DNA from 2 places in the Ureibacillus sp. GCM10028918 genome. Region 2 is predicted to be linked to the other one. Evidence: a T-box and tRNA genes for the amino acid it is inferred to sense, from the RefSeq annotation. Region 2 holds a T-box; the other holds one or more tRNA genes.
What was found. A T-box is a leader RNA that pairs with one kind of tRNA and senses whether it is charged. The one in region 2 lies ahead of ileS (isoleucine--tRNA ligase), so its partner is inferred to be a tRNA-Ile.
Positions count from the first base shown of each region.

Region 1 (15,650 bases), on a different contig from region 2:
CATTGGGTTTTGTCCAATCATTAATGGGGCCAATGTATTTTTTAGCATTGCATAGGTTGAATGCGGTGTTTCTCCCGTAATATGTTCGTCTGGAACACTCTCTCCCCATCCTACTAACCCGCATTCCGTTGTCATTTTAACAATGATTGATTGAATGTTTGGGTATGTTGCATAGCTAATAATAAATGGTTTAATTAATGGTAAATTTATAGCAAAGATTTCAACTTGCTTGATTTTCATTTATCTTAACTTCCTTCTATAGCCCATACTAGTCTATTATTTATTCTGCGCTGCATTACGTAAAGTGGTAGTTAACACTTTTGCACCTATAATTAATGCTTTCTTGTCAAACGTCATTTTAGGGTGGTGGAGACCAGGTGCTAAATCCGCTCCAACACCAATCATTGCTGCTTTCAAGTTCGGTCTTAATACCGTATAGTAATGAAAATCATCACTGCCGGGCGTGGATATTGGATTATCTAAATACTCCGCTCCTAAGGCCTCAATAATGGAAGCTTTAGCTATTTGTGTGGCTTCTTCAGACACTTCAGCTCCAGGTGTTGTGTCTAACCAGTTCCATTCTAATTCGACTCCGAACATATTTTTAATTGCTTCAAAGCCTTCATCAATTCGTTTTTTAAGCTCTTCTAATACCGAATTTTTTTGTGCACGAATATCCATCGAAAATGTTGCATTCCCCGGGATAATATTAGTACTGCCACCATCGGCAACAATTTTTGTTAATTTCGCACTATAAATTTCAAATGGGTTAATATAGATATTTTTCAGCATTTGTTGAATAGCAAAAACGACATCGATAGCATTTTTCCCTTGATGCGGTCTTGCACCATGTGCATCAACTCCACCAATCGATCCCTTTAAGAACATTGCCGCTCCGTGATGAATGGCAGGTGTTACTTTTCCTAAAGGTAATTCCTCAATGGGACGCAGGTGCACTCCAAACAAATACGAGACTTCATCGATCACACCACGCTTCACCATTTCAACCGCTCCCCCGCCAGTTTCCTCAGCCGGTTGGAAAATAAAGCGTACTCGTTTTTTTAATGGTTCATCCTTAAGTTGCAAAAGCGCACCTAATACCATCGAGATATGTGCATCATGCCCACAAGAATGGTTTGCACGCATAGTTCCATCTACCTCTTGCCATAATGCATCTATATCTGCACGTACCGCTATGACTTCTTCGCCCTGGCCTATTTCCGCAACAAGGCCTGTTATATCTGGGAAGAGTTTGTAATTTATATTCATTTCCTCTACTATCGATGCAATCTTCTTAGTCGTTTCTACTTCTTTCCAGCTGATTTCTGGATGAGCATGAAAATGATCAAACCATCCATAAATCACTTCTTCGTAAGTCTTTACATGACCCATTTTCCACACCTCGAATTTATATTTCGCTTTCTCTATTATACATAAAAAAGTGTTTATTTTTAACTGCTTCTGCCTATTAATAAAAATTTTGAAAACTGGTGTTCCCTTCAATAAAGAGAAAAAACGGCAATTGCCCACATGGGTTTGCCGTTACCGAAATATCATCTAAAATCAGTAATCCCCTAGCAAAAAAAAAGATTAACTTCTCCAAGTGAATGTGCAATTTATACTACCTAATATCCGAGAGACAAACCTTCGCTCTATAAACCCGAAAAGAATCCTGGTGGGTATTCTTCATAATTAGTAGGCTTTTCATATACAAATTCTTTTTGATCTTGCTGTTTATCTGATTCCTGTCCCTCATCTAATAAATAAGTTTCAAACTTGGATAATAATAGATTCGCCATTATTTAAACACCTCTTATTTTGAATTTTCTGATATTTTATATCATACACATTTCTCAATTTGAATACAACATACTTTACGTATATATGCAAAAAAAGTATCAAAACCATCTCATTTTGTGATAATTATTTAATAATAATTGTCGAAATTTGCGGATTACATTCAATAAAAAGACCCCTCCAAACTAGAGGGGCCATTGCATCTTTTGTTTTAATTCATGTACTGTTCTACTTTAAAGATTCTTTTACAGGTAAAAATATATTACGAATCTCTTGCCAATTACGAACTTTTTTAAAATCCGAGCAATGTTCGTTGTAGGGTTGTGCATATAAAATACCTTCTCCCGTAAAGGAATGAAGCTGCCTTACATTATCATCAATTAAGAAATCTGCTTTTACGACCTTTTTATCGCCACAGAAGATAAAGTGCTCAGGGTTTAAGAATGGGAAGTGTTCTAATAGCCATTCGTATTTTGCACTAAAGCATCCCGGTACATCCATTGCCGCTGTAGCAATGTAGATTTCATAATGCTCACTTAACTCTTTTAGGACCGGTACTGCATCGGGGTCCAACAGTTCAAAGTCACGGAAAAAGTCAGGTTCATTAATCATTAAAAAGAACTTTTTCACAAGTTCGGGATGTTGAGCTTCCAATTTAGCTACATCAAATTCTTCTTTAGAAATTGAGATATTAAAACGCTCCTCACATGCTTTTGAAGCCTTCCCTAAAAAATCCGCCAATACCTGGTCCATATCCACTGCAATGCTTTTCATTCGTACCTCCATAAAAATAGTTTTTTAGTAAAGACATTATCTACCTTCAAAAATTCAACACTACTTATTAGTGTAAAAAAGGTAGCCACGAAAAACAATTGTAATGCGATACTATTTACGAAAAAAATAAATCCTTAACATTATACTATTTCATTGTATTTACAATCAAAAGAGCTTGCACAACTTAATATGCAGGCTCTTTAAACAACTAGTTTGTAGTTGTATTTAATTTTTTGCTGTTCGTTTTGTTTCCTTTATCTTTTGATAGTAACTGGAGGATAAACATAATTCCGAATACGATTAATCCCGCAAAGTCAGATATAGATTCTGGGTAAATCATAGCTAACCCAGCTGCAATGACGATTAATCGTTCCAGCCAGTTAATAGGGCGATACCAATAACCGATAACTCCAGCACCTATCGCAATCATACCCATCATCGCTGTAAACGCAACCCACAACACTTGCCAAATCGTCACATCAATCATTAGTAGTGAAGGTGAAAACACAATCATATACGGGATAATAAATGCAGCAATCGCTAATTTAGCTGAATGCAACCCTGTTTTGATTGGATCTCCACCAGAAATCCCCGATGCGGCAAAGGCGGCAAGAGCAACTGGCGGTGTGATATCTGCAATAATTCCGAAGTAGAACACAAAGAAGTGTGCAGATAATAAAACCGTAATTGGCACTAAAGCCTGTGAAACATCTGGTGCCAATAGTGTAACAATTGCCGGTGCTGCGATTGTCGATGTAATAACATAGTTTGCTGTTGTTGGTGCACCCATCCCTAAGATTAATGAAGCTATCATAACAAAGAATAGCGTTAGGAATATTTTACCGCCAGCAAGATCTACTAAACTATTTGCTAAACTTAAACCAAGACCTGTCTTAACAACAACCCCTACGATAATACCAGCACATGCCGTAGCAGCTGCAACTGCTAAAGCCGTACGAGCACCATCTACTAGAGCATCAATAATTTCACGTGCGCCAAACGTTATATCCTTATTGAAGAAACCAACGATAATACATGCAATAATTCCGTAAAGTGCTGAATGAATGACCGGTACACCAAACATCATAATTACAATAATCAAAACAATAGGAATTAGTAAGTATAGTTTTTTCCAAATCATTTTTCGATCTGGCATTTCAGCATCAGTTAAGCCACGAAGACCAAGACGCTTTGCTTCAAAGTGAGTCATAATCCAGATTCCTGCAAAGTACAGTAGGGCTGGAATCGCTGCAGCTTTTGCAATATCCCAATATGTAACTCCACGACCAATAAACTCAACCATTAAAAAGGCAGCAGCCCCCATAATTGGCGGCATCAATTGCCCCCCTGTTGAAGAAGCCGCCTCTACTGCTCCAGCAAAATCTTTTTTATAGCCCAGGCGTTTCATTAAAGGAATTGTGTATGCACCCGAAGTAACAACATTGGCAACCGAACTACCTGAGATTGTACCTTGCAAGGCAGAAGAGAAAATTGCAACCTTCGCGGGCCCACCGATTAACTTCCCCGCGACAGCAATCGCTAAATCATTAAAATACTCCCCTACTCCAGTCTTAACCAGGAAGGCTCCGAATAATAGGAAGGCAAAAATGTATGTTGCTGATACACTAATTGGCGTTCCTAGAATACCATCCGTTGAATAGTACATTAAGTTAACAATTTGTTCTAATGTCTGGCCTCGATGTGCCAAAAAGTCTGGCATATATGGTCCAAAGAAAGCGTAGACCAAAAACAATGATGCAATAATTGCAATTGGTAAACCAACAGCTCGTCTAGCAGCCTCTAAAACTAATACAATAACGATTAGCCCGACAATAAAGTCCATTTGTGAAATGGTACCAAGACTTGAGACAAGGCGCTCATAGTTAATCGTCCAGTAAATTCCTGTTACTGCTGCAACAATAGCCAAAATATAATCGTAGAATGGGATATTATCTTTTTTACCCTTTTTAAAGGCTGGGAAAAGTAAAAAAACAAATGTCAAGCCAAAGCCTAAATGGATTGTACGTTGAATGTAGGCTGTAAATTGGCCAAAAACGGCAGTATATAACTGAAATAATGAAAAGGCTAGCAGCCCAATATAAATAACCCATTTCATCATACCTGCCACTCTACGCATATTCGATTCAGCATCATACTTTTCTAATAATTCTTGCTGTTGTTCTTCTGTTAAAGTTTCAATTTGATCTATGGCAAGCTGACTCTCTTGTTTGCTAGTTTCTGTTGAAAACTGTTTATCTTTCACCTTCATTTACCATCACAACTCCTCTCAGCTTGTCTATTAAAGAAATATTCTTGATTTCAAATAAAAAGGCACTTCCTCTTTCCAATGACTTTTTTAAGTCATAAGTTTGCCCATTATAAATTACTGCTAACTCTTGATTTATGTCTCCAACATAAAGAGTAAAACTATCCAATGTTTCATTCGAAAATTGTAGTTTATATTTGCCATTTTCATAGCTTACAGTTTGACCTTCCTCAGCGTGTGCCGGCATGCCAATTGCAACATCTTCATATTCCATTGAGCGAAGCCTGATCTGATTGGAATCCGTTATTTCATAGGTTTCAAGTACATCTGTTAAATGAATCGAGTGCGTATAGCGGATATTGAAATTGTTTTCTTTGGAAACATTTATGTAAAATCTTTGCGGATTATTCGTTCTTGTTTCTTCAAAGGATAGAACCGTATAAAACGGTGAGAACAAGAAGATAATTCCAATTATGAATATAACTAAGAAAAAAAATGCCCTTTTCATGTTTCAACGCCTCATCTAACTAAATGTAGCGATCATCTCTGTCTAATGTTTCGAAAGGTTGTTCTAATAAGCAGTTATATAATGAAGTGAAAAAGAGCTTGAAGAAGCATTATCTTCAAGCCCTTCACTTCATTTCTACTTAATTATTGTTCATCAAAGTATTTTTGAGCACCTGGGTGAACGTCAATACCGATACCATCTAAAGCTGTTTCAGTTTTAATGAACTCGCCTTTAGCATGACCAATTTCACCAGCATTTCCGTAAATTGCTTTCGCAATTCCGTAAGCTACATCTTCAGGTAAGTCTGATTTTACTGCAATCATTGCTAAAACTGATACTGTTGGAACCTCTGATTCTAAACCATAAGTACCTGAAGGAATAGTATCTACAGCATAGTAAGGGTATTTTTCAATTAGTGCTTCAGCTTTATCTGCTTCTACTGGAACAATTACTACTTCAGTTGTTGCACCTAATGCTTCAACTGCTGCAGTTGGGTAACCTGCCGTGATGAAAGCAGCATCAATTTGACCAGTTGTCAAACCGTCAGTTGATTCACCGAAATCTAAGTTTTGAGCTTCGATATCATCCATTGTTAAACCATGTACTTCTAATAATTGCTCAGCATTTGCATAAGTACCTGAACCCGGTGCACCTACTGAAACTTTTTTCCCTTTTAAATCATCGAATGAAGTGATGCCTGAATCTGCAGTTGTTACTAAGTGGATTGTTTCTGGATATAAACCACCGATTGCAACAAGATCTTCAACCGCTTGGCCATCAAACATTAGTTCACCATTTTTAGCGTAATAAGCGATATCTGTTTGTAGGAATGCAATTTCTGCATCTCCTGCTTTTAATGCATTAGCGTTTGCTGCTGAAGCTTGAGAAACCTCAGCTGTTGTTTTTATACCAGTTTCTTCAGTAATTAAATCCGCAAATGTACCTCCTAAAGCATAATAAGTACCTTGCGTACCACCAGTTACTAAACTCAAGAAATCAATCTCAGTAGTCGTTTCTTCAGAACCACCGTTATCTGCTGTACTTTCCGTGTCTGTAGTCTCTTCCCCACCACTACACGCAGCAAGTACTAGAAGTAGCATACCTAATACTGTCATAAAGAATAAATTACTCTTTTTCATTTAAACCCCTCCAATGCAAATAATTGTTACATTACAGTTACAATTGTAACTATTTCCTTTTAGTTGTGTCAATGATTTTAATAGTCTGTTAATAGAATAATAGGTTAGTTAACAGCATGAAGGCGTTTACATAAAGAAGTATGTATTTATTTCAGAATAGTATTTCTACTATATCTCACTTTCTATTGTTATAATACAGAGTGTCTAATACACGCCATTATAGCTATTTCTCTACTGTGATTTGTCAAATGCAAGCAATAAAATATTATATTCCTTTAAATATTCAATTAAAGTATTCTAATGAAAATATGTTATTAAACATCTCTCTTAACATGATGATGGAAAGACAACACCTCCTTATTTAAGGTGAAATATAGAAAAAAGCTGTGCAAAAGCTAAAATATTAGCTTAATTACACAGCACATTTATTATTTAGCTGAAGTGATAACACCGCATGCAATACGTGCTCCTGAGTTTCCTGCAGGATCTGTTTTATAGTCATCAGGACCTTCGTGAATGATAATTGCACTGCCGTCTCCATCCAAGATAGAGTTTTCCATACCAGGTTCCAATGTTAAGTTCTTTGCGACAAATTCCAATTGGACTGTACCGTCTTCCTCAGGTGTTATGTTTGGTAAATCCCCTAGGTGAGGTCCTTTTGGATTGTCGAAACCATGTTGTTTTTCTAGCGGATTGAAATGCGCACCTGCTGATTCAAATGTAGGTTTTTCACATTTTCCAACCTCATGTATATGAATACCATGCTCACCCTCTGGAATTTTTGTAACTCCCAGAGAAATTAATACGCCATCTGTTCCTTCTGTTAGCTCCATATGTCCAATTTCATTACCTTCAGTATCCATAATATTTGCCGATGCCTTTAATGCCTCGGGTGCTGCAACCGGTATTTGTTCTTCTTCTTCAAACATACCGAATAATCCGCAGCCACTTAAAAGAAATGTCATACTACTTAATACAATAAGATTTTTCCACATTTTCTTACCCTCCTATACGCAAAGTATTACCATTTGGCAAAACAAATATTCCACCATTGTCGAAAGATACCATTATTGCTATTTAAAGGTGAAATTAAATTTCCTGCTGTAACACGCCGATATAGAACTAAAGGAGGGATGATTGAATGGAATTAAGTTCATTTATGTCCGCACAAGTGGCCCAACTACAGCAAACCGTGCAAATGAGCATTATGAATAAATCGCTTAACATGGGGGTGGCCAGTAGCATTCAGATGCTGGAACAGCTACCAGAGCAACAACCTGCTGCACCTCATCCTCATAAAGGAACAACAATTGACGTTTCCGTATAAGGTAAAAGATCTTTGATATATATCAAAGATCTTATTAAATCAAACGATTACATCTATATAATAACTACCAGAAAACTGGTTTTGCTACCATAAGCCAAAGCATGACGAGCAGTATAAGTATATACTGCCAGGACGCTTTTCTTAGTTTTTTAATGAATTGTTCTTTTTGGAATTCTTGCGTTCCAATTGTTTTTAATGTTGGCTTAAAGGCACGTGCTAAAAAGACAATGGAGCCAATCATTATCGTGATTGTTAACACGACCCATGAAGTTGTCCAACTCCATCCACTGGTGATAATCAAGATAATTCCTGAGAGCACAAGCACATGTCCTGCATGTTTTACAATTGTAATAGCGGTTTGAAACGATTGAACCAACCCAAACAACTGCCCCCCGTCCGCCGACTCCATTTTCTTTGTAATGGGTATCAGAGAAAATAAAGGACCAATCGACCCCACCGCACTTACTATGTGTATGTATAAAATTAATGTATGGAACAAACTGTTTCACTTCCATTTACTTAAAGTTAGATTAAGTATAGCATCGACAATTACAAGATTTTTGAGAAATCATGACAACTTCATTAAAAAAGCTGTTCTCTTTTTCACATTCCTTGCATATCTTATAAATTAAACCATTAGAGATTTATTATTTGTAAATATCAAATTAAATATTTGTTAAATGATTTAAATAAGCTCCTATTGGGGTATGAATAATTATATGATTCACTTATAGGCTTATTAATTATGCTAAAAAACTAGTTGAGGAGTGATTTTTATCGGTATCCATAGATTTTTCACAAGTTTAAATGATTTGGAACGTATCTTCCGTGCCCCTGGTCGTTTCAAATTTGAAGAGCATAATGTTGCTGCCCATTCTTGGAAAGTATCACAATATGCAATGTTTTTTGCAACTCTTGAGGAAATGAATGGCGCAAGTGTCAATTGGAAGTCACTTTATGAAAAAACAATCAATCATGACTTTGCGGAAGTGTTCATTGGCGACATAAAAACGCCAGTAAAACATGCAAGTATTGAACTAAAACAAATGTTGGCCCATGTTGAAGAAAAAATGATGGAGAAGTTTATTAAAGAAGAAATACCGCATGATTTCCAAGATGTCTTCTTCGAGCGTATGAAAGAAGGTAAGGATGATACTATTGAAGGTCGACTTCTAGAATTTGCAGACAAACTTGACCAATTTTATGAGTCCTTTGCAGAGTTAAAGCGTGGTAATACGGATAAGGAATTCGTGATCATGTATCAGCAGGCCCTGCAAAAGTTATTGAAAATGCCACTTGAAGTTAGTGTTCGTTACTTCCGAACGGAAATTCTAAATGATGTGATGCACGAGGAAACGCAAATAAATATCGCAGCACTGACGAATGAAGTGTTGAATACATCAAAATAACCTAAAAAAGTTTTCCAATAATGGAAGGCTTTTTATTTTTATTAAAAATTATAACCTCAACATTTCCCTGTAATTACTTCTTCCATTAAATCCGATAAAGCCACAATTTACACTGGTAAAATGCATGATAATTATTTGACTTTTTTTTTTCGATAGTACATACTTGCACACCTCACAACAATCGTATAATATAACATTAAAGCTGCGTTGTTCGTACACATATTAAGTTTTAACCTTTGAACTGTAAAAGGGAGTTTTATATAGAAGATGGAATGGCGAGCGTCACACTGCGGTGAATGACGATATACAGGAATTCTTTTGCGAACACCCACTTTGAGGAGTGGTGGTTTAAAACTTTCTATAATTATTACGGCAAGGCGGCTTTGCCATACATAATGTATTGCAAGGCTAAAAAATCCCCTACCGAATCGGTAGGGGATTTTTCTATAGGAGGATTTGGAATCTTAGCACTTCGCTAACTTAAGACTGAAAGAAACGGAGCGATAATGGTGCATACTGCCAGCATAAATACAGCAATTGAACCTATTTTATTCTTCTCTTTCCATAATACCCGGGAAAAACCCAGCGTGTACAAGAAAATACCGATCATGATTGCCCACACTAAATAATTCAAGTTAATCCCTCATTTCATCTAAATTAGGCATCTCACTCTGCCTACCAAAGTTTCCAAACTCTATACTTACTTTTACTTTCACTATCATATGTGGATAAGTTTTCATAAAATCAAATGCTTCATATTCAGGAATGCTTTTAAACTTTTTTCTTGCGGATAGAGACCATCCAAATGGCTCACCCTTATACTCTTCTTGAGTCTTCTTTACTAAATTGTTAATCTCCTTAGTCATCTGTTCCTCGAGGTACTTTTTTAATTCCTTTCTTTCTTGATTGTCTTTAGAGTAATTTTTCATACTATGATTAGCTAAAATATCTACACGTATAGGAACTTCTACATCAATGGAGGGTGTATCTCCTTTAAGTTGCATATTGACCTTGTTTGCTTTCTTTTTCATAACCCTCACACCCAACCGGTAATGCTCATTATGTGGATCAGGATAAGTAGTCAATAACTCTCCCATATCTAACGTATCATTTAGGAGAATAGCGATTCTTGTTTCCTTTGCTGTTAACTTTGCAATCATTTTGCCTTCCTTAAATAATGCAGAGCCTATTAATTGAGAATTATTGGTTTGTCCTCCCACTTGAAATTCTCCAGCTAAAAAGTCATCATTTAATATATCCTTATTATTATCACTTTTTTCTGTGGTACCATATGCTGCTAAGAACAAATCTGCATCCGCCTCTGTAATTCTAAAAAATGAATGTAGTGTAGACTTAGGAATAAAACCCGACTCACTTCCCGATTCCATAATTAACTCAAAGTATTTGTGAATTCTAGTTTCTAATTTAGGGTCATTATTACTCAAAAATTTGCTTGCGTTCTCTTTTGATACAATAAGAGGCGTATCTCGTGATATGTCTCTAGCTTTTATGGCATCATATATGAATCTCAAGAAAAATTTATCTTTTGCTAATTCTTCCGAAACCACTAAAACAGTCATTAAATTGTATGAAATCTCCTTCGCTACGACGGTATTTGCCAATTTTTTAGCTGTCATTAAATCATTAGTTTTAAACGTTATTATTTCTTTTCCTGGCTCATTTGAACCGGGTTGTTGTTTTGATAACTCAGGATTAGATATCAAATAAGTAATTTTATATTGGTGATCTTCTTCTGTCTTATCTAAGCCAATTGCCACAACATAGGCTCTTTTATCAATATTTGTCTGGTCCCAACATCCACTAAGCAAGATCAATAGAAAAATTAGACAGGGGAAATGATACAGTTCTTTTTTTATCATTTCTTATAATCCCCTTTTATTTTTGCGAATATCCATAGGAAAAAAGGTATTAATAAAAAAATTGGGGTAGAAATATTTAAAAAGATTTCCCGATTAGTGGTAAAATTAAACACCGGCGTCTCTGGGATTAACCCCAAAAACACAACCATTGTACCTAGCGTTGGAATGATATACTCAAACTTTTTAATTTTGAAAATACCCCCAAATAAAAGTGCGCTAATATATAGCAAAAAAGAAAACCGAAGGAACGTTGCGATTAGCCAAAAAGGGAAAAACATAGATTCCACATTTGTAATGAAACCCAGCTCAATCAAGCGAATCGTCTCATGAAAAGGATAATTCAATAATTTCACACCCACATAGTCAAATAACATTACGTATGCTATAAGTGCCAGTGTAATCTCAATTGTAACAATTACTAACCCTAGCCATACCGCTTTTTTATAGCTTGAATTATTTTTAACATTTGTCGCAATTAAAGCAATGAACAAAAACTCATTATAAATGGAAGCATTTAATGAACTCTCCTTTATGCTTTGTAATACACCCTCACCTAACAGAGGAAAGAGGAAAGCCGTCTCTCCCTTAAAATAAGCAAGAATCAATACAACCAGAAGGGACAATTTAATGCTGATGATTGTCATCCACGATGCTGAGCCAATATTCTCCAAACCCTTTTTTGCTATATAGACAGCTACTGCCATTAATATGAAGTAGATAATCATAATGGGTGTTTTTGTAAAATACATTGTTCCAATAATATCTGTATAAACTGCTGATGTTTCGATAATAGAACTGGTTAATAGAAACCATAAACCAAATAATACAAACGTGCCTATATACTTTCCAAACAAATGATTTGTTACCTCAATCAAATTCATTTCTGGATAGAGTGTCATTACCTTTGTTAAGAAATAGATAGGCAATAGTGAAATTAAAAAGATGAAAATAATAGCCATCCAAGCTGCATTCCCCAAATCATCAAAAAAGAGAAGTGGCGTATTATCTGTTAATTTTGTCCCTATTACAAGAATGATAATGGAAAATAATTCCTTTGTTCCTAATTTTCCTTCAGTTTTGTACATCCTTATTCTCCTGATTTTCTTTCTAAATCTTTTGTTTTCAAGTAACCTGGTCTAAAGGTTTCATTTTTAAGCATTCTTCTAAATATAGTATCTTTGGATGAAACGTAGGTTGGCGTCATGGGGGCTAAATATGGAACTCCAAAGGACTTCATGGATACCATGTAGACGATTCCAATCGTAAATAAAGCTGTCATTCCATAAAAGCCGAAAAAGGCAGCCGAGAATATAAATAGGAATCTTATTAATCGGATTGAAAAGTTCATACTAATATCCCCGATTGCAAAGGAACTTAATCCCCCTAGAGCTACAATGATTACAACGAGAGGACTAACAATATTCGCTTGAACCGCAGCTTGCCCTAAAATCAATGCCCCTACTATCCCGATTGTAGGTCCGATTGGGCTTGGTACCCGAAGCCCGGCTTCTCTTATTAATTCAAAGGCAATTTCCATGAGTAAAACTTCAACAATAGCCGTAAATGGTACAATTTCTCGAGTCGCAGAAATAGCTAGCAATAAATCGGCTGGTACCATCTCTACATGATAACTCGTTACAGCAATATAAATTGCAGAAATAAATAGTGTTATAAATAAAGCAAGCAGACGCAGTGCTCTAATAAAGTTACCAAAAATAAAACGAAGGTAATGATCTTCGGCATTATGGAAAAATGACCAGAATGTTGCCGGCACGATTAATGCTTCAGGTGAATTATCCATTATTAACACGATAAATCCGTTTTCTAAGAATGAAGCTGTTCGATCTGGTCTTTCTGTATATAAAACTGTTGGTAATAGAGATTTTTCTCTCTCTTCTATATATTGTTCTAAAACGGCGGCATTTTGAATCGCATCAACATCCAGTGAATTGATTCGTTGGCGGACATCATCAAGAATACCCTTGTTTGCTAAGTCATTTATATAAAGTAGATATACCTCATTGTGTGAGCGTTTTGATACAATTGTTGATTCAACAATGAGATTCTCATTTTTTATTCTTTTTCGAAGTAATGAAATGTTTGCAGTTGCCATTTCATTAAAAGCTTCCTTAGAACCCTTAATAACAACTTCATTTCCCGCCTTTTCAATACCTCTCCCCTCAAATTTACTAGTAGAAATAATGTAGGCAGCATCTTCCCCATCAATAAACAACACTGCATTTCCACCATTAATCCCTTTAACTGCTTCCTCAAATACCCTAGCAGTTGTTATCGTCTCAGCAGTAACTATATTATCAACTTGGTTTGAGGACTGACTATTTAATAATGGGTGTATAATATGTTCATCAATTTTCTGAGCATCTGTAATAGTACTTATATAGACAATGATTGCATCTCTCTTCATTTCTCCAAATGACAATTGGCGAATTTTAATATCAGAATTCTTTGGTACTGTATAAAGAGTTTTAATGACATTCAAATTAGACGGTAAACTTCTATCTATATGTTTTTTCTTGGTTGGAGTTTCTTTTTCAGATGTTTGTTCGGTAACTGGATTCTCCTGCTCTCTGTTAGATGAAATTATTTTTTTAAAAAACTTCAATTTTAGCAACCCCAGGCTTTTTCTTTATTTTGCACATAAGGATGCTATTTATGTATAAAATATTCATTTCAACCAAAGTTGAGGGTAGAATATTAAAAAAACCATCAGAAGAAATTCAGATGGTCTTTGAATACATATTTAATTAACAGTTATATCACATATCAGATTTGTTAATACTTTCATAAAAAAAATACCTTAAAGTTATTAGTTAACTTTAAGGCATTCTTCAATATGACCCGTACGGGATTCGAACCCGTGTTACCGCCGTGAAAGGGCGGTGTCTTAACCACTTGACCAACGGGCCGTGGCTCCGAAGGTAGGACTCGAACCTACGACCGATCGGTTAACAGCCGATTGCTCTACCACTGAGCTACTTCGGAAAAATTTACATGGTGGGCCTAAATGGACTCGAACCATCGACCTCACGCTTATCAGGCGTGCGCTCTAACCAGCTGAGCTATAGGCCCCAATTGGAGCGGGTGATGAGAATCGAACTCACGACATCAGCTTGGAAGGCTGAGGTTTTACCATTAAACTACACCCGCATTAACATGGTGGGTCGGGACGGAATCGAACCGCCGACACTTAGAGCTTCAATCTAATGCTCTACCAACTGAGCTACCGACCCATATTCATTAAAAATGGCGGTCCCGACCGGGATCGAACCGGCGATCTCCTGCGTGACAGGCAGGCATGTTAACCGCTACACCACGGGACCATTTGGTTGCGGGGACAGGATTTGAACCTGCGACCTTCGGGTTATGAGCCCGACGAGCTACCACTGCTCCACCCCGCGAAAATATTAATTTGATTTTAAAAAATGGCGGAGGCAGTAGGATTCGAACCCACGCGCGGTGTAACCCGCCTGTCGGTTTTCAAGACCGATCCCTTCAGCCAAACTTGGGTATGCCTCCGAAATTTTATGGTGGCGGCAGAGGGGATCGAACCCCCGACCTCACGGGTATGAACCGTACGCTCTAGCCAGCTGAGCTACGCCGCCATTATAATAAATTTATATGTTATTGGTGGAGCCTAGCGGGATCGAACCGCTGACCTCCTGCGTGCAAGGCAGGCGCTCTCCCAGCTGAGCTAAGGCCCCATAGATATAATTAAGATTAATGGTCGAGAAGACAGGATTCGAACCTGCGACCCCTTGGTCCCAAACCAAGTGCTCTACCAAGCTGAGCTACTTCTCGTAATATTGGCGCGCCCGGCAGGAGTCGAACCCACAACCTTCTGATCCGTAGTCAGACGCTCTATCCAATTGAGCTACGGGCGCTATTTTAAAATGGTGCCGAGGACCGGAATCGAACCGGTACGGTAGTCACCTACCGCAGGATTTTAAGTCCTGTGCGTCTGCCAGTTCCGCCACCCCGGCACAATTGGAGCGGAAGACGAGGTTCGAACTCGCGACCCCCACCTTGGCAAGGTGGTGTTCTACCACTGAACTACTTCCGCATGTGCATAAATTAATACTCGCTAGTTTAAATAAAACTGGTGAGCCATGAAGGACTTGAACCTTCGACCCTCTGATTAAAAGTCAGATGCTCTACCACTGAGCTAATGGCTCTTACAAATGGTGGAGGGGGACGGATTCGAACCGCCGAACCCGAAGGAGCGGATTTACAGTCCGCCGCGTTTAGCCACTTCGCTACCCCTCCAAGAAAAGATGCCGGCGAAAGGAGTCGAACCCTCGACCTACTGATTACAAGTCAGTTGCTCTACCAACTGAGCTACACCGGCATATATGGTGGAGGATGACGGGCTCGAACCGCCGACCCCCTGCTTGTAAGGCAGGTGCTCTCCCAGCTGAGCTAATCCTCCTGGGTAATAAGCCTAGCGACGTCCTACTCTCACAGGGGGAAGCCCCCAACTACCATCGGCGCTAAAGAGCTTAACTTCCGTGTTCGGTATGGGAACGGGTGTG
Region 1 covers NZ_JBHTFK010000007.1:205-15,854, reverse strand. The annotation lists gene ACFQU5_RS09220 (mandelate racemase/muconate lactonizing enzyme family protein) at 1-240, opposite strand, end outside; gene ACFQU5_RS09215 (amidohydrolase) at 277-1,392, opposite strand; gene ACFQU5_RS09210 (hypothetical protein) at 1,653-1,799, opposite strand; gene ACFQU5_RS09205 (5' nucleotidase, NT5C type) at 2,026-2,571, opposite strand; gene ACFQU5_RS09200 (TRAP transporter permease) at 2,780-4,840, opposite strand; gene ACFQU5_RS09195 (DUF1850 domain-containing protein) at 4,824-5,345, opposite strand; gene ACFQU5_RS09190 (TAXI family TRAP transporter solute-binding subunit) at 5,489-6,484, opposite strand; gene ACFQU5_RS09185 (superoxide dismutase family protein) at 6,913-7,479, opposite strand; gene ACFQU5_RS09180 (YjfB family protein) at 7,626-7,811, shown strand; gene ACFQU5_RS09175 (hypothetical protein) at 7,876-8,310, opposite strand; gene ACFQU5_RS09170 (YfbR-like 5'-deoxynucleotidase) at 8,579-9,220, shown strand; RNA gene ssrS (6S RNA) at 9,417-9,608, shown strand; gene ACFQU5_RS09160 (Ger(x)C family spore germination protein) at 9,856-11,100, opposite strand; gene ACFQU5_RS09155 (GerAB/ArcD/ProY family transporter) at 11,097-12,185, opposite strand; gene ACFQU5_RS09150 (spore germination protein) at 12,188-13,723, opposite strand; tRNA gene ACFQU5_RS09145 (tRNA-Glu) at 13,956-14,027, opposite strand; tRNA gene ACFQU5_RS09140 (tRNA-Asn) at 14,029-14,103, opposite strand; tRNA gene ACFQU5_RS09135 (tRNA-Ile) at 14,114-14,190, opposite strand; tRNA gene ACFQU5_RS09130 (tRNA-Gly) at 14,195-14,268, opposite strand; tRNA gene ACFQU5_RS09125 (tRNA-Phe) at 14,276-14,351, opposite strand; tRNA gene ACFQU5_RS09120 (tRNA-Asp) at 14,366-14,441, opposite strand; tRNA gene ACFQU5_RS09115 (tRNA-Met) at 14,445-14,519, opposite strand; tRNA gene ACFQU5_RS09110 (tRNA-Ser) at 14,545-14,637, opposite strand; tRNA gene ACFQU5_RS09105 (tRNA-Met) at 14,647-14,723, opposite strand; tRNA gene ACFQU5_RS09100 (tRNA-Ala) at 14,747-14,822, opposite strand; tRNA gene ACFQU5_RS09095 (tRNA-Pro) at 14,843-14,919, opposite strand; tRNA gene ACFQU5_RS09090 (tRNA-Arg) at 14,926-15,002, opposite strand; tRNA gene ACFQU5_RS09085 (tRNA-Leu) at 15,013-15,101, opposite strand; tRNA gene ACFQU5_RS09080 (tRNA-Gly) at 15,107-15,181, opposite strand; tRNA gene ACFQU5_RS09075 (tRNA-Lys) at 15,219-15,293, opposite strand; tRNA gene ACFQU5_RS09070 (tRNA-Tyr) at 15,301-15,384, opposite strand; tRNA gene ACFQU5_RS09065 (tRNA-Thr) at 15,394-15,466, opposite strand; tRNA gene ACFQU5_RS09060 (tRNA-Val) at 15,472-15,547, opposite strand; rRNA gene rrf (5S ribosomal RNA) at 15,558-15,650, opposite strand, start outside.
Region 1: it encodes a tRNA-Ile, which carries the amino acid that the T-box ahead of ileS (isoleucine--tRNA ligase) is inferred to sense. The anticodon was not compared.

Region 2 (15,650 bases):
AAATCGACAACTTCACCTCTAAAAATTCGATCGATAAAATTACCTAAAGCTCCGCCGAGTAGAATCATTAAACTAATTCCAAAAATAGGCTTATTTTTTGCTTCTTTATGGAAGTAATAAACAATCCCGGCAATAACGATTAACGTGACAATCGTAAAAATCCACATTTGCCCTTCCAACATTCCCCATGCCGCGCCGCGGTTGCGATGGGAAAGAAGACCAAACCATGGATCCCAAATAACTATGCGATCTCCAAGTTCCATATTTTTAACTACTAACCATTTCGTCCACTGATCTAATATAATCACGATTGCAGCGATACCATAGTATTTATACACAGTATTCCCCCATTTGCCAATAATCTTCACTTTTTTTTACTTCAAGTTAATGTAAGGGCAAAGATTAAAGATTTATCCTATACTATCCTACCACGAACGCTCGGGTAGTAGGAACTAAACACCAAAAATTTCATGTAGTATTTTCGGTCCGAGCGAAAAACAACCGCTCCCGAAAACGAGAGCGGTTATTTATTTGCATCGTATTGGGCTTTTAAAAATTGGGCTCGTTATTTCGGTATAGATGGTATTCTGTTTAAATCCCACTTTTGATGACAATCAGCCACTTTTTCGAATTTCCGTCATTTTCCCGAATAGATCCGCCAACTTGAGAAACTTCTTATACGTAGTGTTTCTCTACTACATCTGCACAACGACTACATAAGGTAGAATGTTTTTCGTTTTGACCTACTGTTTCTGAATAAGACCAGCAGCGTTCACATTTTTCTCCGCCTGCTTTTTCAACAACAATTGAAGTTTTCTCTAAAACAAGAGCGTTTTCAGGTGCATTTTCTTTACCCGATACAACTTCAAGCTGAGAAATGATGCAACTTTGTGCAAAGTTCACTGAAGAATCATTCAATAAAGCTGTAACTTCTTCATTTGCAAAAATTGTTAGTTTTGCCTCTAACGATTTACCGATTACTTTAGCATTACGTGCTTCTTCAAGAGCTTTTAATACCTCGTCGCGCACGACAATAACTTTTTCCCATTTTGCACGAAGCTCTGGGAAGTTACTATGCTCGTCAACCTCTGGGAAGTCTGTTAATTGAACCGATACTTCCTCTTCGTTTAAGTAGGACCATAACTCATCAGTCGTATGCGGCAAGATTGGTGTTAACACTTTTAATAAAGTTTGTAGAGTATCATACATTACCGTTTGCATTGCACGACGGTCATGATTATCTTTTCCTTCAATGTACACAACGTCTTTTGCTACATCTAAATAGAATGCAGATAGTTCTACTGCAACAAAATTATTAATCGTGTGATATACAGATGCAAATTCATAACGGTCATATGCATTACGAACCGTTTTTAACACATCTTGCAGACGCATATACATGTATTGATCCATTTCACGTAAATCATCGTATGCTACACGGTCTTGATTAGGATTGAAATCAGAAACGTTCCCGTGTAAGAAACGAAGTGTATTACGAATTTTACGATATACTTCTGAAATTTGCTTTAACATATCCATTGAGATACGTACATCTGCAGTATAGTCCACTGAAGCTACCCATAAACGAAGGATATCTGCACCATATTGGTTCATTACTTTTTCAGGAATAATGACATTTCCTAAAGACTTACTCATTTTACGACCATCGCCATCCAACACGAAACCATGAGTTAAAAGACCTTTATATGGAGCATAGCCATTAATTGCAACTGATGTAATTAATGAAGAGTTGAACCATCCACGGTGTTGGTCAGAGCCCTCTAGGTATAGGTCAGCTGGATATTTCATTCCACGCTCTACTAATACACCTTGGTGAGATGAACCAGAGTCGAACCATACGTCCATGATGTCATTTTCTTTAGAGAACTTGCCGTTTGGACTTCCTGGATGTGTAAAGCCTTCTGGCAGTAAGTCTTTTGCATCCCATTGGAACCAAATGTTTGATCCGTGTTCACGGAATAGTTGTGATACATGGGCAATTGTTTCAGGTGTAATAATTTCTTCGCCATTTTCATTGTAGAATACTGGAATTGGAACACCCCACGCACGTTGACGTGAAATACACCAATCACCACGGTCACGAATCATATTATAAAGTCGCGTTTCACCCCAAGCTGGCGTGAATGTTGTATCTTCAACCGCTTTTAATAGCTCATCACGGAATGCCTCTACTGAACAGAACCATTGTGGTGTTGCACGGTAGATAACCGGTTTTTTCGTACGCCAGTCATGTGGGTATGAGTGTGTAAAGAAGGATAGCTTCTCTAAAGCACCTGCTTCTTTTAACTTTTCAGTAACAACTTTATTTGCATCATCATAGAATAAACCTTCAAATCCTGGTGCCTCATTAGTGTAACAACCTTGGTCATTGATTGGGCTTAAAACTTCCAGACCATATCGTTTACCAATCTGGAAGTCATCTTCACCATGACCCGGAGCTGTATGAACACATCCTGTACCTGCATCAGTTGTTACATGATCGCCTACCATAATCAATGAATCACGGTCATATAATGGGTGTTTTGCAACTACGTATTCAAGCTCTTGCCCTTTTACTTCCTGAATAACCTCTGGATTTTCCCATTCTAGTGTTTGAGTTACTGTCTCTAATAAATCTTTTGCAATAATAAATTTGCTATCATTTACAGCCACGACTGCATAAGTAATTTCAGGATTTAAAGAAATCCCTAAGTTTGCCGGCATCGTCCATGGAGTTGTTGTCCAGATAATAAATTTCGCATCTTCAGGCACAACACCTTTTGCATCTTTAATGCCAAAGCTTACATAAATCGAAGGAGATTTAATATCTTTATACTCAATTTCTGCTTCTGCTAAGGCTGATTCTGAAGAAGGAGACCAATAAACTGGTTTTAACCCTTTGTAAATATAGCCTTTTTCAGCCATTTTACCGAATACTTCGATTTGACGTGACTCAAATTCAGGTTTTAGTGTAATATAAGGATTTTCCCAATCCCCGCGAACGCCTAAACGGCTGAATTGTAATTTTTGGTTTTCTACTTGCTCGTATGCATATTTCTCACATAGCTCACGGAACTCAGCTACTGTCATTTCTTTACGTTTTACACCCTTGTTTGTAAGAGCCTGTTCAATTGGCAACCCGTGCGTATCCCAACCTGGTACATAAGGTACATGGTAACCAGTCATTGAACGATGACGGGTAATCATATCTTTTAGTACTTTGTTTAATGCATGCCCAATATGGATATCTCCATTAGCATAGGGAGGGCCATCATGTAATACGTAATGAGGACGGTCTTTTGTATGCTCCAAAACCTTTGCGTAGATGTCCATTTCATTCCATTTTTCTTGCATTTTCGGTTCATTTGCTGGTAAATTTCCGCGCATTGGGAAATCTGTCTTCGGCATTAATAACGTATCTTTGTACTCTACCATTTTAAAGTCCTCCTAAAGTTTATATTTCTTAATGATAAAATGACCAGTATGTTTAATAATAAGAATACACAAAGCGAGTAAGTCTAATAGGAATAATAAGAAACTCTACCTATAGATATTCTTCCGAAACTTCTGGAATTGTTGCGCAGCTTACGTAGTAGACTGCGCCTTTTTGTAGTTATAGGTCTTTCTGAAGCAAAATAATGAAGAGGGTATACTTACAGCAAGGTTTTATAATTACTTTTACAAATAAAAAAGCCCCTCATCCCCGGTAAAAGGGACGAGAAGCTATAACTCGTGGTACCACCCTAATTTGCAATCCAATAAAAATCTTCAGATTACCTCTTAGACACTTTAACGCAAGTGTATACGAAATCACTTACTAAAAAAGACACATCTTGCCTTTAGTTCAGTAATTTGGCTCGGGAGTGATTTTCTTTTTTGAATGTTTTGTTCGAGCTTTCACCATCCTCGAATCGCTTTTGCCACTTTCAAAAAATACTGTCTCCGTCAACGCGTATTTTTAATATTTTATTTCTCGTGTTATCAGTATATGGAAATAAATAATTTTCGTCAAGTAAATCGGAAATTATAGAAGTTTATTCAACTCTTCAGGTGTTAGCTCGGTTTCATCACTTTCTTTTCTTGCATGCTTTTGAATCTCTGTAAGACCAACGTTATATTCCATTAAGTGATCCCAATCGTCAGTACTTAGCAAATCTAATTGTGCTTCCACTAACATTTTAAAACGATTGCGGAATACTTTTGATTGTTTTTTCAACTCATCGATTTCAATTGCAATTTTACGAGCTTTGCTTAATGATTCATTCACGATGCGGTCTGCATTTTTCTCTGCTTCTTTTATAATTAGCTTTGATTCTTGCTGAGAATTACGGCGCACCTCTTCTGCAGCTTCTTGGGCTACAACGATTGATTTTTGTAATGTTTCTTCTAGTGTATTATAATGACTCATTTGTTCAGTCATTGTTTTAATCTTCTCTTCTAACTCTTTTTTCTCACGAAGGATAATTTCATAGTCTTTAATGATCTGATCTAGAAATTCATTCACTTCGTCTTCTGCATAACCGCGGAAGCCTCTAGTAAATTCTTTATTATGTATATCAAGAGGTGATAATGGCATGGTCAACACTCCTTCTCATTTGAAATATCTTTCTCTATTATACAGCTCGACTCGTCACTTGACATCAAATTTTCGTAAAATTTCCCTTGATACAACTATTTTTGCTCTAATCGTCCTACTTGCAGTCGTATTTTATCCTTTTTTGTTCGTCCTTCAGTCATCATGACCTTAATTCGACCATACCCTCTAGCAGATATTACATCGCCTTCTTGAACCTCAAAAGAAGTATCTTCTCTAACTGTCCAATTCACTTTTACCTTACCTGCTTTAATTAAACTTTGGGACTTTTGCCTTGATATATTCACAACTGTAGCTAATATAACATCCAACCTCATTGAAGAAACAGTGTAGGAATGTTCAAACCACTCTTCAGTTAACGTGATTAATTGCTCTTTTGCCGTTATTTGTTCAAGCTTTACCTTTGATTTCCCAATTGAAGTTAAGTTCGCCAGGATGTAGTCTTGCACTTCCCCCGCCACTGCAAATTGAATAACGTCTCCTTCTATACGGATATCGCCATATTTGCTACGTCCAATGCCTAGAGATAATAGTGCCCCCAAAATATCAGGGTGCTTGAGTTGTACAAACTTTGTTGGATAGTTAATGGAGAAAAAAGAGATTTGGAAATCCTCGGTAGTTGGTTCAAAATAACTTGGACAAATAAAAAGGCGTTGACGTTCGGGTTCTTGAAATCCGCCAGAGGTTAATACCTGCAAATCATTTTGCTGGCCGATAATGGACGAAACAATAAATCGTTCCCGCGGATCGAGGAAATCCGTTAGCTTTGGAGCAAAACGATCCTCTACTTCCCGTTGCCAGCCAATTACTTTTTCTATAAATATTTGTTCATCTTTTCTAAAATGCTGTATTAAATGCTCCATGACGGAAGCCTCACTTTTTAATTACTTGTCTATGTTGTTATTATTCCATATATCATTAAATTTATTGTATGACAGTATCATTTTTCTGGTTGAAAGAAGAGAAAAACCCCCACTTGTTCGTAGGGGCAGGTCCTATGCAATCATTCTATAGATGTTAAGAAGAACGATTGTTACGCCACGTTCAATGAAGTTTAATAATAAAATTCCGATGATTGGTGAAAAATCAATCATTCCAATTGGCGGAATAAATTTTCTAAAGAAGCCTAAATACGGTTCACATAATTTAGCTAACAAACGGCCAATTGACGATTCTTGAGCAGCCGGAACCCAAGACATTAAGATGTAAGCGATCAGCATAAACGAGTAAATCGAGAATGCTATTGAAATCACAGATATAAATGATAACATTTAAATTGATAACCCTCTCTAAATTTAGATTCCCCTGAATTGGCAGGAGTAATTAATACGTAAGCTAGTTGATAATCTCATATGTACTCTCAAGACAGAGGGTAACTCCATCCCTAAAAGGAATGAAGTTAGTATTCCTCAGAAAAGTAATTGGAAATCTCCCCGGATACCTCTACATTTTCTGGCGTACATAAAAATATATCAGTACCTATTCTTTGAATATCTCCACCTAATGCATAAACAGTTCCACTTAAGAAATCGATAATACGAATCCCTGCTTCACGGTCAATTCTTTGTAGATTCACAATAATCGCTCGTTTACTTTTTAAATGCTCGGAAATATCCTGTGCCTCCGCATAGACACGTGGCTCAACAATTACAACTTTTGAATTTTTCAAAGCATTTGCAGCTTGTAAGCTTACCACATTACGAGGTGGTTGTGCTGTTGGAGCTTCAACTTGCACTACTTTTCTTTCCTTTTTAGTGCGTGACTTTGCTGCCGGTTGCTCTTTTGGAAGATTTACTGAATTTTGGGCTTGCACTTCAACTGTTTCTTCATCTTCTTCTAAGTAAAAGAAATTTTTGATTTTATTTTTCATGCTCATCTAATATCCCTCATTTCTATCCAACAAGAGCTGTTCCAATTCTTACAAATGTTGCACCCTCTTCTACTGCAATTTCGTAGTCATTAGACATACCCATTGAAAGCTCGTCACAAGGTGCAAATGGCAAGTTCAGCTTAACAATTTCTTGTTGTAGATTTTTCAATTCACGAAATACGTTTCGAATCGTGTCTTCATCTTCTGTATTTGGAGCCATTGTCATTAAGCCTACGATACAAATATTTTCAAATTGGGCTAGACTTTCGATAAATGGTATTACTTCTTCTTTCATAAGCCCATGCTTTGACTCTTCTCCCGAAACATTTGCCTGTACAAAACAATTAATCGTTTTTTGTGCTCGCTTATTTATTTCTTCAGCTAAACTAAAACGATCTAAGGAATGGAGATAATCAAGTTCATTGATTACTTGTTTCACTTTTCTTGATTGCAGGGATCCAATATAATGCCATGTTGCTCTATTATTAATTTCGCTTTTTTTAGTTAATAATCCTTCTGGTCGATTTTCACCTAGATGAATTAATCCAGCTTCAATCGCTTCAAAAGCTCTTTCAGTAGAAACCTGTTTTGTAACAGCAATTACCGTCACTTCTTCTTGTTTTGCATTGGAACGATTTTTTGCTTGTTCTATCTTTTCATTTATGCTTTGTAAGTTTTCTAGTATCTTTGCCAATTTAAACCCAACTTTACAATAATAGTTTCTTTCATTGTATCAATCTACATGCCAATTTTCAATGCATAGCAACTCCCATTAAGGAAGTTCTCTTACTAAGATGACATCTTTTCCTACTACGAGTACATCACTAATCGGAACTTTTCTCACTTGTTCTTCATTTTGCATAAAGGACATAAACTTTTTGGGTTCAGAAACTAAAAATGCAACAATATTTCCTGACTTTTCATCTACTTCGGCGTCCACAATATACCCTATAAAACGGCCATTTCCAGCTTCGATAATTTCCTTCTGCTGCACATCGGAAAAACGCAAATATGATCTCCTTTCGTATACATAATCACCACATTCTACTCTTTAATAACACTTATGCTTGGGTAAGCGAAATTTATACTTACAGAAATAAAAAATGCCTATATTGAATAAACTTGGTGGTCAACTATACTTTGATTATCGGAGCGTTCTCTCATGGACAAGATGCCTTGTTCTCCATACAAGCAGTTTGAGTCAATTTCTAGTGGTAGATATAAACTATAAAAAGAGTAAGTTAGTTCGGTATGATAACTTCAAAAGGCAAATAAAAACGCACTTAAATTAAGTGCGCTGCATGTTTTATCCTAATTTATAGTCTTTTTGCATTGTCTCAATTGCATTTTTTTCCAATCGTGAGATTTGTGCTTGAGAAATGCCGAGTGATTTTGCAATTTCAGTTTGTGTTTCGCCGTAATAGAATCGTTTAGAGAGAATCATTTGCTGTCTTTCATCTAACTTTTGCATACTTTCTTTTACGCTAACGTACGCTACCCATTGTTCTTCAGATACATCATCATCTCTTAATTGATCCATAATATAAACGGCATCGCCGCCATCTGAATAAATTGGTTCTTGTAATGATAAGGGATCCTGAATTGCATCTAACGCATACAAAACATCTTCCTTCTTCATTTCAATAGCTTCTGCCAATTGTTCAATTGTCGGTTCATGCAGATTTTCAGAAATAAACTTTTCCTTTGCTTGCATTGCTTTATAGGCAATATCTCGCAAGGATCTGGATACACGTAATGCATGATGATCACGCAAATGCCTTCTAATCTCGCCAATGATCATTGGTACAGCATATGTTGAAAATCGAACATTATGCTTAAGGTCAAAATGATCAATAGCTTTTAATAAACCGATACAACCTACTTGGAATAGGTCATCTGCTTGTTCGCCTCGATAAGAAAACCTACCGACAATACTTAAAACAAGCCTTAAATTACAAATTACCAGTTCATCTCTTACCCATTCTTCTCCTGCTTGTAAGCGAACGAACAGCGCTCTCATCTCTTCATGTTTTAGCACTGGCAAAGAAGCAGTATCTACACCACAAAGTTCTACTTTAGTACGAACCATCTTCTTTTCCTCCGAACTGTCTTTTTTTTCCCCGCATTTACTGTTGTAAAAACCAAAGGAATAAACAGCCAGTAAATGCTTGAATTTCTATGTGCACAGCCAATAGCGCAAAAAGTGTGACACTGACTGTTAAAACCACAAATGTGGTCTTTAACTTTCTAAAAGTAATTTTGAAGAAAGCTTCACATATATCTCTGAACTGTTTTTTAAGTTTGTCCGGAATAAAAAAGAATATGCACAAAAATTTCGTCCAATTTCATCCAATCAAATCGAAAAGCGGAGAACGCCCGTTAGCTCCGAATACGACTGGAGAGGCTGACAAAAGAGTGCTCTTTACCCTTTTTAGGCAGCACCGAAGTTGATTGAGGAGCTGGCGTTCGCAGCTGGACATCAAAAAGCGGAGCTGCTCTTTAGCTCCGCTTCAAAGTAATCATCAATTTTATATTTAAGAAATAGGTTGATTTAAATGTTCTCGTAAATCTAAAATAATTTTCTTTTCTAAACGTGAAATATAGGATTGAGATATCCCTAAATGGTCTGCCACTTCTTTTTGTGTCATTTCCTGCTTGCCATTTAAACCAAATCGACATTCCATAATATAGCGTTCACGTTCACTTAACCCATTTATGGCTTGGAACATATGCTGTCTTTCAATCTTTTTCTCAACATCATTCATGATTATTTGTTCTTCCGTCCCAAGAATGTCTGAAAGGAGCAGTTCATTTCCATCCGGATCTGAATTCAATGGCTCATCTAATGATACCTCTCCCTTCATACGGCTTGTCTTTCTTAAATGCATTAAAATTTCGTTTTCAATACATCTAGAAGCATAAGTCGCTAACTTTATATTTTTTTCAGTATTAAATGTTTCGATTGCTTTTATTAAGCCAATCGATCCAATGCTTATTAAATCTTCTATTGGTGTTCCTGTGTTATCAAACCGTCTTGCAATATAGACAACAAGACGAAGATTTCTCTCAATTAATGTATCTCTTGCTCTCAAATCACCATTCATAAAGGCTTCAATAACTGTCATCTCTTCTTCTCTAGTTAATGGTACTGGCAATGAATCGTGCCCTCCTATATAGTACGTTCCTTTAAGTCGAAACTTACTCCAAATTTTTCTAAATAGGTCAATTATTTTATTAAACAATCATTTTCCCCCTTTATGCGTAAATTTGATTAAGTGACTATCCATAGCAGAAATTTCTATCGGCTAATGGAAGGCGGCTGATTTGGCGCATGCGGACTTACCTCTCCTACACTTTCCTCACTTTACTCATCACTTAGGAAGGAGATTTAGTACCCTTTTAATGCAGGTGCAAGTTTTCAAAGTGTTTTACTACTTTTGAAAAAAACATAGTAGTTTATAGTGCCAAAACATGAAGAATCATTTGTGCGTCTTGTGGGTACCTCGCATCTTGTTTAGTAAAAACAATATACTGTTCAACGATTTCTTTCGCAGTTGTACCACTTAGTTTTAACTTATCAAACCGGAAGGCAAGTACGGTGGACCGTTCTTGTTGGACAGTCGATAGCGTCAATACCCTCACCTTTGGATAAACATACGCAGGAAACATCTTTAGTTGATAAGGATTCTTTTCATCCCATTCCAGCAACGCTTTATGGAAGTCTTCCGGTAAATTCTTTGACACTGCCGAATATGAAAGAAAATGAACCGGTTTTCCACTCATGGGTTCCGTACATTCATTTCCCGTGTCTATAAATCCTTTTAAACTATATGTTTTTTTAAATAATTCGAGGTCACAATCAACGACAAATGAATGTTGAATCTTTGCTTGCATCATACTTCTCCATTTTGAATGGATCGCTGTTAATCCTATAATTGCAATTGCTGTACATAAGATAAAAAATGTAACTTCAGATTGATTTAATAAAAAGGGCAGTAAGCTTGTTAACACGCCTCCTAGAAAGAAGGTAGTTATAAAAAGTACAGTGCCTTGCTTTAACAACGCCTGGAGTTTAAAGGAAAATGCTAGTCCAATTAGTACGAAAAAACTAAGTAAGGCTCCAATTAATGTCTGGTAGAAAATGCTTGCAATCAGACCACTACAAAACGCACTAAGTAGCAACCTACTCCTTTTCACATACAATCCCGTTATTTCTTGCGTAAATTTTAATAAAAAATAGTTAAATAACGTATTGTATAGTACGAGTAATTCTCCAATCATTTCAGCGTCCTCCTGTTAATAGAGTAACACCCTGCGACTTCGGAAAATGTCAAACCGTCGTATAAATATGAATTTTCTTTTTGACAATATTTTTTAAAAAATGCAGTTATTTGACACAATATGTAGAAATTTTTCGGCGTTATATGATGATAGTAGGAAGGTAAATAGTATGAATTAGATATTGTCTTGAAAGAGCGTACATTGTCATAAAGATTCTAATAAAGTATTTTTTGGTGAGCGGGCTAAGCACAAAAGCCGTAGAACCAACTTGTTGTTGTCTCTACGACTTTTCTTAGTGCTTTGTATAGGCCCGCTCACAATAAGTTGCTCCTTCTAAAGCTCCTGGTTAGATTCGACAGCTTACGGGGTAGGCTGCATTTTATGGATTGGACAACTTTCTACATATTATCCTTAAAATAGTTGATTAAATAATTTTAAAAGTTTCTAATTCAGTATTTTTGGTGGGTGAGCGAGCTAATATAAGGTTGAATTGTGACACTTCTACTATTTAATCATCTCTGATTTTTCTAATTAGAACCTAGATTATGACACTTCTATTCTCAATCATCTCTGATTTGTCTAATTAGAGCCTGGATTGTGACACTTCTACTCTCAATCATCTCTGTTCTGTCTAAATAGAGCCTAGATCGTGAAACTTCCTTCTTCAATCAACTTGATTTGTTCAAAGGCTAGTATTGTCTACACTTCTACTCCAATCTTCCCTTCTTTACCGCCACTTAAAGTTTTTTTCGAAAATCAATAATAATTTTTCAGTGGCCTCGACTTGTCTGCGCTTACTTAATGATCCTCCCGTTCACAACAGTTGCTCCTTCTAAAGCTTCCAGATAATTACGCAACTTACATAGTGACGAAGGGGTCACAATGAGAATAACTTTCTATCTTCTAACTTCAACTTATTACACAAACTTTTTAGTAATTCAAAAAAGAAGCCATCTCAACTTTATGAGACGGCTTCTTTTTATGTCGAATTTTATCTTACTTGGGCGTACTATCGATTACGGCGGTTTCGTAGGAATGTTGGAATTTCTAATACATCATCTTGCTGTTGATGTTGCACTTGTCTTTGTGGTTCTTGTTGTACTGGTTGCTCTTGTACACGCTCACGCATCGGTGCTTGTGGTTGAGCCTGAGCTTGTCCACCTCGCATCGTTCCCATTGGGCGATTGCTTTGTTGGCGTTGTGGTTGAGTTAAGATATCATCAGAGAAACCTGTGGCAATGACAGTTACAATAATTTCATCATTTAAGTTTTCATTAATTACCGAACCGAAGATCATATTTACCTCTTCATCCGAAGCTGATGCAACAATATCTGCTGCTTCTTGTACTTCAAATAGGCTTAAATTTGATCCGCCTGTAATATTCATGATTACACCTTTTGCCCCGTCAATCGAAGTTTCAAGTAATGGACTTGAAATCGCCTTTTTCGCAGCTTCAGTCGCACGGTTTTCACCAGTAGCAATACCGATTCCCATTAACGCAGACCCTTTATCGGACATAATCGTTTTAACGTCTGCAAAGTCAAGGTTGATTAGTCCAGGCGTTGCGATTAAGTCAGAGATACCTTGTACCCCTTGACGAAGTACATTATCTGCTTCACGGAAAGCTTCAAGCATTGGTGTGCTTTTATCAACAATCTGTAATAATTTATCATTTGGAATAACAATTAGTGTATCAACAGCTTCTTTCATTGCTGAAATACCGCCAATTGCTTGGGTTTGGCGTTTACGGCCTTCAAATGAGAATGGGCGTGTTACTACACCAACAGTCAAGGCTCCTAAGTCACGAGCAATTGAAGCGATAACTGGTGCTGCACCCGTTCCAGTGCCTCCACCCATACCAGCAGTTACGAAAACCATATCTGCTCCACGAAGAACTTCTTCAATTTGCTCCCGGCTTTCTTCTGCCGCTTTTTTACCTACTTCAGGGTTTGCACCTGCTCCAAGACCTCTTGTCAGCTTATTCCCAATCTGCAATCTATATTCTGCTTTTGATAGATTTAATGCTTGTGCATCAGTATTTACAGCGATGAAATCAACACCTTGTACTCCATGCTCAATCATTCTATTAACTGCATTATTACCGCCACCGCCGACACCAATGACCTTGATGTTAGCTAGCTGGTCTATATTCGTATCAAATTCTAACATAGTTTCTCCTCCTGCTACCTAATCTCGAATTATTATTCAAAGAACTTATCAAAAAGTTTTTTAGCTTTATTGATTACGCTTGTTTTGTTTGTATTGCTGTTTTCTTTTTCCACTGCATTAGATGTTTTTTTGGGCGGCGTTGTTCCCGCACTAACTGTTGCATATGCAGGTGTCTGGATTGGACCTCTACCATAAAAATCATCTTCTGAATGTGCATAACGTATTAAACCTACAGCGGTTGTATAAGCCGATTCACGAACTCCAATATAGTCTGGAGTATAAATTCTTACACGTGTTTGCATAACTTGACGAGCAAGTTGTGCAATTCCCTCAAGTTGAGCAACACCACCTGTAAGGACTACTCCACCAGGTAAATCGCGAACTCCTAAACGAGCTAACTCATCTAAAACTAGTTCGAATAATTCTTCAAGACGGACACCGATAATTTCTGAGATGAATTTTTGGCTATATTGATCCATTGAATCTGTGCCAGAAACTGGTACTTCAAAGATTTCATCGTCTGATGCATCTTCATAAAAAGCATGTCCAAACTGTTTTTTTATCACTTCGGCTTGTTCAGTAGGTGTTTTAAGAACAATTGATAAATCTTTAGTTATATGTTCGCCACCAACAGGGATAACCCCTGTTCGTGTTAGTAGACCTTCTTCAAAAACTGCAACTGTTGTGGAACCTCCTCCTAAATCGATAAAGGCTGTTCCCTGGTTTTTCTCGTCTTCCGTTAAAGCAAAGAATCCAGATGCTAATGGTTGTAAATAGATTTCTCTTATTTGCAAACCAGCCCGTTCAACACACCGTAATACGTTATGAACTAACGTCTTTGAAGTTGTAATCATTGTAGCATCCATTTCTAAACGAATACCAATCATACCTCGTGGATCTTTAATTTCATCTAGATTATCAACTATAAATTGACGAGGGATTATATTTACTAGCTCTCTCTCGGGTGGAATTGACATTACTTGTGCGGATTCAATTACTCTGTCTAAATCTTCATCAGTTATTTCACGATTTTCGCTATTTACAGCTACTACACCTTTTACTGGTTGAAGTGTTGTTTGATTTGCAGGTATACCTAAAACTACTTCGTTTATTTTAATTCCTGTCATACGTTCTGCTTGTTCGACTGCTTTTTTTATGGATTGTACAGTAGCATCTATATCAACGATTGCGCCTTTACGTATACCGTTAGATTTTACATTACCAACACCAATTACGTGCAATTGGTTATCTGTAATCTCTCCTATCAAAACTTTAATAGAAGATGAACCTATGTCTAGTGATATATATATATCCTGGTGATTCATCATTCCGCACCTCCTTCGTTTCCTACTATTTTTTATTCTATTGTAATTCCTAAGTAATGTCTAAATAAATTCATGTACAAGATTTAATTTTACAGCTATTATACTGCATTTTCATCCTTTTTTATATGTCTCTCTTCCCATTTTGATATCAAAATTCGTCGAATGACTGCTATATTTTGGAATAGTCGGACTCCAAAGGCAAAAATGGCAGCCAAATAGAGGTCAACACCTAAGTGAACACCCAAAAATGCTAATCCGGCTGCAAGTGCAATATTAAAGAAAAAACCAGACACAAACACTTTATCATCATACACTTGTTGTAGATTTGCACGAATCCCGCCAAATAAAGTATCCAACGCTGCTAATACAGCAATTGATAGATAATTTTCATATATAGCAGGGATTTGGATATCGGTTAACAATCCTAAACTCAAGCCTAATATTAATCCTAATAATGGTAACCACATAGTTAATCCCCTTCGTCGTTTTCAACTAAGTAATCTGTTGATAATGGTCTGTCAATTTCTGTAATGGGTATATTTTTTTGTGCCTCATTTATACTCAGGTTTAAATTATCCAGGTAAAAATCGTCCCTAAAAGGTGAAGCATACAAATAACCATATAGCTTTTCTGCCTTTTCGAAGGTTTCAGTAATAATTTTAATCTTAATGTTTGTTTCATCAATTGGAACGCTATTAACTGTTGTTGCACCATTGATATCTCGAATCGCTGAAGTGTGTGTAAGACGCTGCCCATCAATTTCAACATAAAGGCCATCATAACGGTAAATTTCATTTACCAATCGAATTAATAAATCAGGTGAAATGGGTTCGATCTCATATCCAAATTGTACTAATTCCATGGCAGGAGTAATATTAAGTACTAGTCCCGGCCCATTGACGGATAATAAGCCAATTTCACGTTTAAGATCATCCACCGTATTATTTAATAAAACAGCTTGACTTTCAGCATCGTCATCCTCATATTGCTCAATAATATCATTATAATTTGCTATTTCAGATAACAACTCTGAGTGATGTTCTTTTTCTACAGATAATTCCTGCCTAATAGCCCAAATATCTCGTGTGTCCCTTGTCGTAGGATTTTGAACTGTATTATATTGAACAGCAATCATAAGGCCTACAATAAATGAGATAACTGTTATTTGGGTAACGATTCTTTTCGTCATTGGTTCCCCTCCTAGACGCTCTAGGCTTGTCCGCGAATAATATTATGTTTCATCACCGATTGTGGACATCTGAATCAGATCTTTTTCCTCAATTGTTACAACAATATTATCACTCAGTAATTGGTCAAATACTCCCCCGACAATTTTTAAAGAAGATATAAGTGTTTTTGAATCTCCTACTGCTTCTATCACGAATGGCGCCGGGTATTGTTTTCCATCTA
Region 2 covers NZ_JBHTFK010000005.1:542,795-558,444, forward strand. The annotation lists gene lspA (signal peptidase II) at 1-338, opposite strand, end outside; gene ileS (isoleucine--tRNA ligase) at 676-3,435, opposite strand; T-box leader at 3,709-3,958, opposite strand; gene ACFQU5_RS05845 (DivIVA domain-containing protein) at 4,025-4,576, opposite strand; gene ACFQU5_RS05850 (YlmH family RNA-binding protein) at 4,672-5,457, opposite strand; gene ACFQU5_RS05855 (YggT family protein) at 5,590-5,865, opposite strand; gene ACFQU5_RS05860 (cell division protein SepF) at 5,994-6,470, opposite strand; gene ACFQU5_RS05865 (YggS family pyridoxal phosphate-dependent enzyme) at 6,487-7,158, opposite strand; gene ACFQU5_RS05870 (PRC-barrel domain-containing protein) at 7,237-7,473, opposite strand; gene sigG (RNA polymerase sporulation sigma factor SigG) at 7,771-8,553, opposite strand; gene sigE (RNA polymerase sporulation sigma factor SigE) at 8,999-9,706, opposite strand; gene ACFQU5_RS05885 (sigma-E processing peptidase SpoIIGA) at 9,921-10,745, opposite strand; gene ftsZ (cell division protein FtsZ) at 11,755-12,915, opposite strand; gene ftsA (cell division protein FtsA) at 12,948-14,240, opposite strand; gene ACFQU5_RS05900 (small basic family protein) at 14,339-14,707, opposite strand; gene ACFQU5_RS05905 (DUF881 domain-containing protein) at 14,710-15,429, opposite strand; gene ACFQU5_RS05910 (DUF881 domain-containing protein) at 15,472-15,650, opposite strand, start outside.